DNA from 2 places in the Couchioplanes caeruleus genome. Region 2 is predicted to be linked to the other one. Evidence: riboswitches for the same ligand, from Rfam matches in the RefSeq annotation. Region 2 holds a riboswitch; the other holds the start of a gene.
What was found. A riboswitch is a leader RNA that binds a small molecule or an ion and turns the genes downstream of it on or off. The one in region 2 is predicted to bind cobalamin.
Positions count from the first base shown of each region.

Region 1: it holds a riboswitch for cobalamin, as region 2 does, so the genes downstream of both, metE (5-methyltetrahydropteroyltriglutamate--homocysteine S-methyltransferase) here and EDD30_RS17870 (ABC transporter substrate-binding protein) in region 2, are expected to answer to the same signal.

Region 1 covers NZ_RJKL01000001.1:7,253,097-7,257,507, forward strand. Annotated here, with positions in the region: gene metE (5-methyltetrahydropteroyltriglutamate--homocysteine S-methyltransferase) at 1-1,978, opposite strand, end outside; cobalamin riboswitch at 2,092-2,308, opposite strand; gene EDD30_RS32750 (ABC-F family ATP-binding cassette domain-containing protein) at 2,674-4,389, shown strand.
Region 2 covers NZ_RJKL01000001.1:4,015,469-4,019,879, reverse strand. Annotated here, with positions in the region: gene EDD30_RS17885 (hypothetical protein) at 1-233, shown strand, start outside; gene EDD30_RS17880 (DUF4229 domain-containing protein) at 246-578, shown strand; partial or broken gene EDD30_RS17875 (M14 family metallopeptidase) at 756-2,048, shown strand; cobalamin riboswitch at 2,112-2,252, shown strand; gene EDD30_RS17870 (ABC transporter substrate-binding protein) at 2,317-3,234, shown strand; gene EDD30_RS17865 (FecCD family ABC transporter permease) at 3,231-4,274, shown strand; gene EDD30_RS17860 (ABC transporter ATP-binding protein) at 4,271-4,411, shown strand, end outside.

The DNA of each region.
Region 1 (4,411 bases), 3.2 Mb from region 2:
GTGACGCCTCGATGCTGGTGACGTCAGCGTCGAGGGCGTCGATGGCGGTGAGGACCTCGCCGAACTCGGAGTAGCACAGGTGGGTGTGGATCTGGGTGTCGTCGCCGACGCCGCAGGTGGCGAGGCGGAACGCGCCGACCGCCCAGTCCAGGTACGCCTTCTGGTCGGCCGTGCGCAGCGGCAGGGTCTCGCGCAGGGCCGGTTCGTCGACCTGGATGACCGTGATCCCTGCCGCCTGCAGGTCGTGGCATTCGTCGCGCAGGGCGAGCGCCACTTGGTCGGCGGTGTCGGCCAACGGCTGGTCGGTGCGCACGAACGACCAGGCCAGGATGGTGACCGGGCCGGTGAGCATTCCCTTGACCGGCTTCAGGGTCAGCGACTGTGCGTAGGCGGACCATTGCACGGTCATCGGTGTCTTACGGGCGACGTCGCCGTAGATGATCGGTGGCCGGACGCAGCGTGAGCCGTAGGACTGCACCCAGCCGTGTGCGGTGGCGGCGAACCCGTCGAGTTGCTCGCCGAAGTACTGCACCATGTCGTTGCGTTCGGGCTCGCCGTGCACGAGCACGTCCAGGCCGAGTTCTTCCTGGAGCCGGATGACCCGGGCGATCTCGGCGTGCATCCGCGCGGTGTAGCCGGCCTCGTCGAGGGTCCCGGCCCGAAGCTCGGCGCGGGCCCGGCGCACCTCGGCGGTCTGCGGGAACGACCCGATGGTGGTGGTTGGCAGCTCGGGCAGCCGCAGCCGCTGCTGCTGGTGGGCGGCCCGCGTCTCGTAGTCGCCGCGCTGCCGGTCGCTCACGCTGAGGGCGGCGAGCCGCGCGCGGACGTCGTGGCGGCGCCACGCCGGGGGCAGCGGCGGCAGCGGCTCGGGCAGGTGCGCGGTGCCGTCGCGCAGGGCCTTGCCGAGCTGGACGACCTCGTCGACCTTCTGCCGGGCGAACGCGAGCCGCTCGTACAGCTGCGGGTCGAGGTGGGTTTCGGTGGACAGGTCCATCGGTACGTGCAGCAGCGAACACGACGTGGACACGGCGACGTTGTCGGCGAGCCCAGCCACGGTCGCGCCGGCCGTGACGGCGGCGCGCAGGTCGGTGCGCCACACGTTGTGACCGTCGACGAGCCCGGCGACGATCGTCTTGCCGCGCAGCGGACCCACGGCGGCGAGCCGCCGCAGGTTGCCCGGCCCGGCGACCAGATCCAGGCCGATCGCCTCGACCGGGGTGTCGAGCAGGGCGGGCAGGGCCTCGCCGAGTTCCCCGAAGTAGGTGGCGACGAAGATCCGCGGCCGGTGTTCCACCTGTCCGAGGCGGGTGTAGGCGCGGCGCAGCGCCTGGATCTCAGCCGGTGTGCGGTCGGCGGCGTAGGCGGGCTCGTCGAGCTGCACCCAGGTCACGCCCGCCTCGCCCAGCGCGGTCAGCAGCAGGGCGTAGGTGTCGACCAGGTCGTCCAGCCGGGCGAACGGGTCGTCGCCCTTGGACAGCAGCAGGAACGTGGCCGGGCCGACCAGCACCGGCCGGGTCGTGACGTCCAGTGCGCGGGCCTCGGCGTACTCACGCAGCGCCTTGCCGGGGTTCGCGGTGAAGACAGTGTCGGCGTCGATCTCGGGAACGAGGTAGTGGTAGTTCGTGGTGAACCACTTCGTCAGCTCCAGCGCCGGCTCGGTATCGACGCCGCGGGCCATCGCGAAGTAGGTGTCCAGCTCGGATAGACCCAGTCGGCGGAACCGGTCGGGGATGGCGCCGACGGCGACGGCCGTGTCGAGCATGTGGTCGTAGTAGGAGAACGTGTTGGATGGGATGCCGTCGAGGCGGGCGTTGCGCAGTGCCAGCCACACCTCGGCGCGTAGCCGGGCCGCGGTCTTCTCCAGCGCGGTGGCGTCGATCGTGCCCGCCCAGTACGCCTCGACGGCCTTCTTCAATTCCCGGTCGGTGCCGATGCGGGGATAGCCGAGCACGGTGCTCTGCCCGAATGCGGTGGTCACAGGGGGTCCTTCCCTCGAAGAGCCCAGCGGGCACGGGAAGGAGAAAGGCAGGGTACGGCGAGGTACCGACTCCCGCCCAGGCCCTCCCGAGGAGCCGCCGGCGGCGCACACCGGCGGTGTGCGCAGTGCTGGCAGGTCTTCGGACTCACGGGCGTGACCATGGTGGTCGCCTACTGGCCGTCGCTTCCCAGACCCTCGCGGGTCCAGTGCTTCAATGACGGCGGTCGTTCCCGCTTACCGCTGCGGGGCAGTCCCGGTCTTCCACCGGGTTCCCTCTTACGACGCCCCACCAAGCTGTCGGCGGGGCGAACCAGCACCACCGGTCATTCTACGGCCCCGGCAGGCTTGCTGTCGTCGACGGCGACCACCACCATTTGGGCGGTGGCCACTGTGGTCGCCGGTACGGCCCGATCCCACCGGTCCGCGGTCAACCTGACCGCGACCTCCAAGCCCTCTCTTGTGAGACGCTCCCGCAGAACCTCTCCAGCTCTGCAACGACGGCAGCAGTTCTTCGCTGGAAGCCACGGGCGGGTCAGGTACCGTGAACGTCATGGCACGAGGTATCTGGTCGCAGAAGGTCCGCACCGCCCGCTGACGGCGGCGCCTTCCCCTGCTGAATCCGCGCTCGCCGTCCCGGACCCCGCCGGGCGGCCGCCTGCTGCTGCCCGGCTCCACTGCGAGCCGCGGAGTACCTGTTGAACCTCACCCCTATCCCTGAGATCCTGTCCCCGCTCCTCCCAGCGGGCGACAGCGCGCACATCCGCGCCAAGGGCGTCGCCGTCACCCGCGGGTCGCGACGTGTCTTGCACGACGTGTCGGTCACCGTATCGGCCCGGTCCCGGATCGCCGTCGTCGGCGAGAACGGCCGCGGTAAGACGACGCTGCTGCACGTCCTCGCCGGCCTGATCCCGCCCGATGAGGGCACCGTGCACCGCGCCGGCACGATCGGCCTGGCCCGCCAGGAACTGGCGGCACGTGATGGTGAGACGGTCGGCACCCTGACGTCCGCGGCGCTGGCCGCCCCGCTCGCGGCCCTCACCGCGCTGCATGAGGCGACCTTGGCAATGACCGCCGGTGATCCGGCCGCCGACGACCGCTACGCCGTGGCATTGGAGGCTGCCACCCGCCTCGATGCGTGGGACGCCGAACGCCGCATCGACGTCGCCCTGGACGCCATCGGCGCCTGCCCAGACCGTAACCGTTGCCTGGCGACGCTGTCGGTGGGGCAGCGCTACCGGGTGCGGCTGGCGTGCCTGCTCGCCGCCCGGCACGACGTGCTGCTGCTCGACGAGCCCACCAACCACCTCGACGCCGGCGGGCTGGACTTCCTGACCCGCCAGCTACGCCAGCACGCCGGCGGCCTCGTCGTCGTCAGCCACGACCGGGCGCTGTTGCGCGACGTCGCCGACCGGTTCTGCGACCTCGACCCGAGCCGCGACGGCACGCCGCGGCTGTACGCCGGCGGCTACGACGCCTGGCAGCACGCCCTGCGCCGCGAGCGTGAGCGCTGGGAACAGGACTACGAACAGCAGCAGGCCGAGCACCGACGGCTGGCCGACGCGGTGTCGGCGGCCCGTGACCGGCTCTCCACCGGCTGGCGGCCGGACAAGGGCACCGGCAAGCACCAGCGCCAGTCCCGCGCGCCGGGTGTCGTGCAGGCCCTCAACCGGCAGCAGGACGCCCTCGCCGTGCACCGCATCGACGTTCCGCAGCCGCCGCCGACACTGCACTGGCCCGACCCGGTGGCCCGACCGGGGGCACCACAGCTACGCGCGCATGGCGTCACCGTAAACGGGCGACTCGCCGGTCCGATCGACCTCACCCTCGACGGCAGTGACCGGCTGCTCGTCACCGGATCCAACGGTGCCGGAAAATCCACCCTGCTCGCGGTGCTGGCCGGTGCCCTCCACCCCACGGACGGACGCCTCTGGACCGCGAGCGACACCCGCATCGCCCTGATCACTCAGGAGACCACCGAGCACGACCTCGCACTCACCGCCAGCCAGGTGTACGCCCGCCACGTGGGGCGGCTGGTCGTCCATGCCGGGCTGCGCGACGCCGACACCGTCGGACTCGGCGCGCTCGGACTCCTGGACACCGACGCCATGGGCACACCGGTCGGGCGGATGTCGCAGGGCCAGCGGCGGCGCCTCGACCTGGCCCTGGCGCTGGCCGAGCGACCCGGCCTGATCCTGCTCGACGAACCGACCAACCACCTGTCGTCGGCGCTGATCGACGAACTCACCAACGCAATCCGCGAGACCAGAGCCGCCGTCGTCGTCGCCAGCCACGACCGGCAAATGCTGCGAGACCTCGCCGACTGGCCGCGGCTAGAGATCGGACGGCGTGCGGAGCGTTACACAAACCGCGCTTCTTCGCTGGAAGCTAGGGGCGGGGCTGTTCCTCGTTGACCAACTCTTCGACCCCAGGTCG
Region 2 (4,411 bases):
CCGTGTGGCTGTTCACCGAGGAGTTCCGGGCGGCCCGTCACGGGGCGTTCCGGATCGTGGTCACCGCTCTGGGTGCGGGGTTCGGGGTCGCCGTCGGGATGACCCTGGCCGGGCTCGTCGCCCCGATCTTTCCCGCGCTGGTCAGTGGGGCGATCGGCGCCTTCGGTCTCACCGTGGTGTACTGCCTGGTCTGGTTCTACGGCCTGCGGTGGCTTAGCCACCGGGCGGGCTGACAGGAGTTCGTGATGAGTCCCGCCATCAAGTACACGCTCGGCCGTATCGGGCTGTTCGTCGTGGTCTTCGTGATGCTTCTGCCCGTGCCGCTGCACATCCTGGTCAAGGCGATGATCGCGCTGGTCGCCTCGGCGGCCTTCTCCTACTTCCTGCTGGCCAAGTGGCGTAACGAGATGGCCGAGCAACTAGGCGAGGCCGCACAGCGGCGCTCCGCGGAGAAGGCGCGGCTGCGCGCCGCCCTGGCCGGCGACGAGACCGCCGCCGCGGCCGGCGACCGGGCCGCCGCACCGGCGCAGCCCGGCAGGGCCGAAGCCGGCAAGGACGGTCCGGCGCAGACCGTCTGACGCGCCACGCCACGCAGCGGAAACGACGAGGATGAACTACGGGTTTCCGGACGTCATCACGTCGACGTAGGGGGCACATTGACATGGCCGTCAGGTGGCCAGCTCATTGCCAAACGTCGATCCCGGGTGATGCAGTGACGTCAGCCCGAACCCTCTGATACCCCCCGGAGGTCGTTCATGAGACGACGAGTCACCGGCCTGGTCGCGGCGGCTGCCGTCGGCCTTGCCCTGATCGCCGCTTCCGCCGCCACCGCGCCGCCCGCCACCGCGGAGCCGCGTGCCGACAGCTCGGCCCAGTACGAGATCCACGACGTGCGTACGCTCGCCCAGCGCAACACGATCGCCAGCACCGGCGTCGCCATCGACGCGGTGGAGCACGCGGTCGTCGAGGTCACCGCCACGCCCGGCGAGGTCAAGGCGCTACGGGCGCTCGGCTTCACCGTCAGGAAGATCGAGGTTGCCGCGGCGAGCGAGGGGGTGTCCACCCGGGACTTCCCCCAGCAGGACGCCGCGTACCACAACTACGCGGAGATGATCGCCGACGTCAACGCGGTCGTCGCGCGGTATCCGGCCATCGCGAGCAAGCGGGTGATCGGCAAGTCGTACCAGAACCGGGACATCGTCGCCGTGAAGATCTCCGACAACGTCGGCACGGACGAGAGCGAGCCCGAGGTCCTCTACGATGCCAACCACCACGCCCGTGAGCACCTGACCGTGGAGATGGCCCTCTACATCCTGCACCTCTACACGGACAACTATGCGAGCGACTCCCGGGTCCGCGACGTCGTGAACAGCCGGGAGATCTGGGTCATCCCGTCGGTCAACCCGGACGGCGCCGAGTACGACGTCGCCACCGGCAGTTACCGCTCGTGGCGTAAGAACCGGCAACCCAACAGCGGTTCTTCGTACGTGGGCACCGACCTGAACCGCAACTACGCCTACCACTGGGGCTGCTGTCGCGGTTCCTCGGGCAACCCCGCATCGGACACCTACCGCGGTCCCTCGGCGTTCTCGGCGCCCGAGACCCAAGCGATACGGGACTTCGTCAACGGACGCGTGGTGGGCGGCGTCCAGCAGATCAAGGCCGCCATCGACTTCCACTCGTACTCGGAGCTGGTGCTCTGGCCCTTCGGCTACACGACGGCGAACACCACCACCGGCATGAACGCCGACCAGTACAACACCTTCGCCACGCTGGGCCGGCAGATGGCCGCGACGAACGGCTACACGCCCGAACAATCCAGCGACCTTTACATCACCGATGGTGACTCGCTCGACTGGCTCTGGGGTACGCACCGGATCTTCGCGTACACCTTCGAGCTGTACCCGCGGAGTTCCTCCGGCGGCGGCTTCTACCCGCCTGACGAGGTCATCTCCCGCGAGACCAGCCGGAACAGGACCGCGGCGCTGATGATCGCCGAGGTGGCGGACTGCCCGTACAAGGTGATCGGCAAGGAATCCACGTACTGCTGACGGCGCCGGAGACTACCTGTCATGGCTCACCCGCCGTGACAGGTAGTTTTCCGTATCCGGCAGAACGGCCGGTGAGCCTGTGGGATAGCGTCAACCTGACCGCGTAGCAGCGAAGCCGGTGGGATTCCGGCGCTGTCCCGCAACTGTGAAGTCCTGTACCCCGGGCGTAGCCAGGTCGCCTGCACGCTGGTCGCGATTCCGCGCTCTCGCAGGAAGAGCGCTCGCGGGCCGGGCTCCGGCCGGCGAGCCCGGCAGGAGGTTCAGGATGAAACGGCTCATGACCGCCGCGGTCGCGGTGACCGCAATGCTGCTCGGCGGCTGCGGTGGTGGTGGCGACGCGGGCGGGAACGCGCAACCCGCGGCGAGCGCGAGCGGCGCCGCCTTCCCGGTGACGGCGGGCGGGGTGACGCTCGACAAGCGGCCCGAGCGGATCGTGTCGCTGGCACCGACCGCCACGGAGATGCTCTTCGCGATCGACGCCGGTAAGCAGGTCACGGCCGTCGACGACCAGTCGACCTATCCCGCCGAGGCGCCCCGGACCGACCTGTCGGGGTTCAAGCCCAACGCGGAGGCGATCGCGGCCAAGAACCCCGACCTCGTGGTGCTCTCCGACGATCTCAACAAGATCGTGGAGCAGCTCACCAAGCTGAAGATCCCCGTCCTGGTGACACCGGCGGCGAAGACCCTCGACGATTCGTACACCCAGATCGGTCAGCTCGGCGCGCTCACCGGGCATCCGGCGGAGGCGGCCGCGCTGGTCGAGCGGATGCGTACCCAGATCGACAAGATCGTCAAGGGTGTGCCGCCGCGGTCGGCGCCGCTGACGTACTACTACGAGCTCGATCCGACGTACTTCACCGTGACGTCGGAGACCTTCGTCGGCTCGATCTTCGCGCTCTTCGGCCTGAAGAACGTCGCCGACGGCGCCAAGACCGCCTATCCGCAGCTATCGCAGGAGGCGCTGATCGCTGCGGATCCCGACATGGTCTTCCTGGCGGACAGCAAGTGCTGCGCCCAGTCGCCGGAGACCGTGGCGAAGCGCAAGGGCTGGGCCGGGGTGACCGCGGTCAAGAACAAGCAGGTCGTGGCCCTGGACGACGACATCGCGTCGCGCTGGGGACCGCGAGTCGTCGACCTGGTCCAGTCGGTCGCGGACGCGGTGGCCAAGGCTCCGGCGGCGTGACTGTCCGGCCCGCCGGACTGCGGGCCGCCTGGTTCATCGGCGGCGTCGCCGCCGTCGTGGTCGCGCTGGTCGCCGGCGTCGCGGCCGGGCCGATCACCCTGCCACCCGGCGCGGTCGCGACCGAGCTGCTCAATCTCATTCCCGGGGTACGGCTGGACAGCGGCCTGACCGAGCGCGAGGTCGCCATCATCACCGAGCTGCGCCTGCCGCGGGTCGTGCTCGGCCTGCTGGTCGGCGCGCTTCTGGCCCTGGCCGGCGCCGCCTACCAGGGCGTGTTCCGCAATCCGCTCGCCGACCCGCACCTGCTCGGCATCGCGGCGGGTGCCGGGCTGGGCGTCACCGCGGTCATCACCTTGCGGGGCGGCACCGGCGACGTCACCGCCGACCTGCCGGTGGGCGTGCCTCTGGCGGCTTTCGTCGGCGCGATCGTCGCCGTGGTGCTGACCTATCTGCTCGGGGCGGCCGGGGGCCGGACCCGTACACCCGCGACCTTGATCCTTTCCGGTGTGGCGGTCTCCGCATTCCTGGCCGCCGCCCAGACGTTCCTCATGCAGCGGCACACCGAGTCGCTGCGCGAGGTGTACGCGTGGCTGCTCGGCCGGCTGGCCACCGCCGGTTGGCACGACGTGCTCGTCGTCCTGCCGTACGCGGCGGTCACGGGTTTGATCGTGCTGATCCACCGCCGCGAGCTGGACGTGCTGACGGTCGGCGACGAGGAGGCGACGAGCCTGGGTCTGCATCCCCAGCGGAGTCGCTATCTGCTGGTGGTCGCCGCATCGCTCGGCACCGCGGCGGCCGTGTCCGTGTCGGGCCTGATCGGCTTCGTCGGCATGATCGTGCCGCACACGGTGCGGCTGCTCGCCGGCCCGAGCTACCGGTCGATTTTGCCGCTGTCGGTGCTCTACGGCGGTGCCTTCCTCGCGCTGACCGACCTGGTGGCGCGGACCGTGGCGAGCCCGGCCGAGGTTCCGATCGGCGTGGTGACCGCGTTCTTCGGTGCGCCGTTCTTCGCCGTCGTGCTGCGCCGGACGCGCACATGATCGCCGTACGGGACCTGCGGATCCGCCTCGGCGGCGCGCTGATCGTCGACGGCGTCGAGCTCGACGTGGCCGACGGCGAGTGGGTGACGATCATCGGACCGAACGGCGCCGGCAAGTCGACCGTGCTGCGGGCGGTC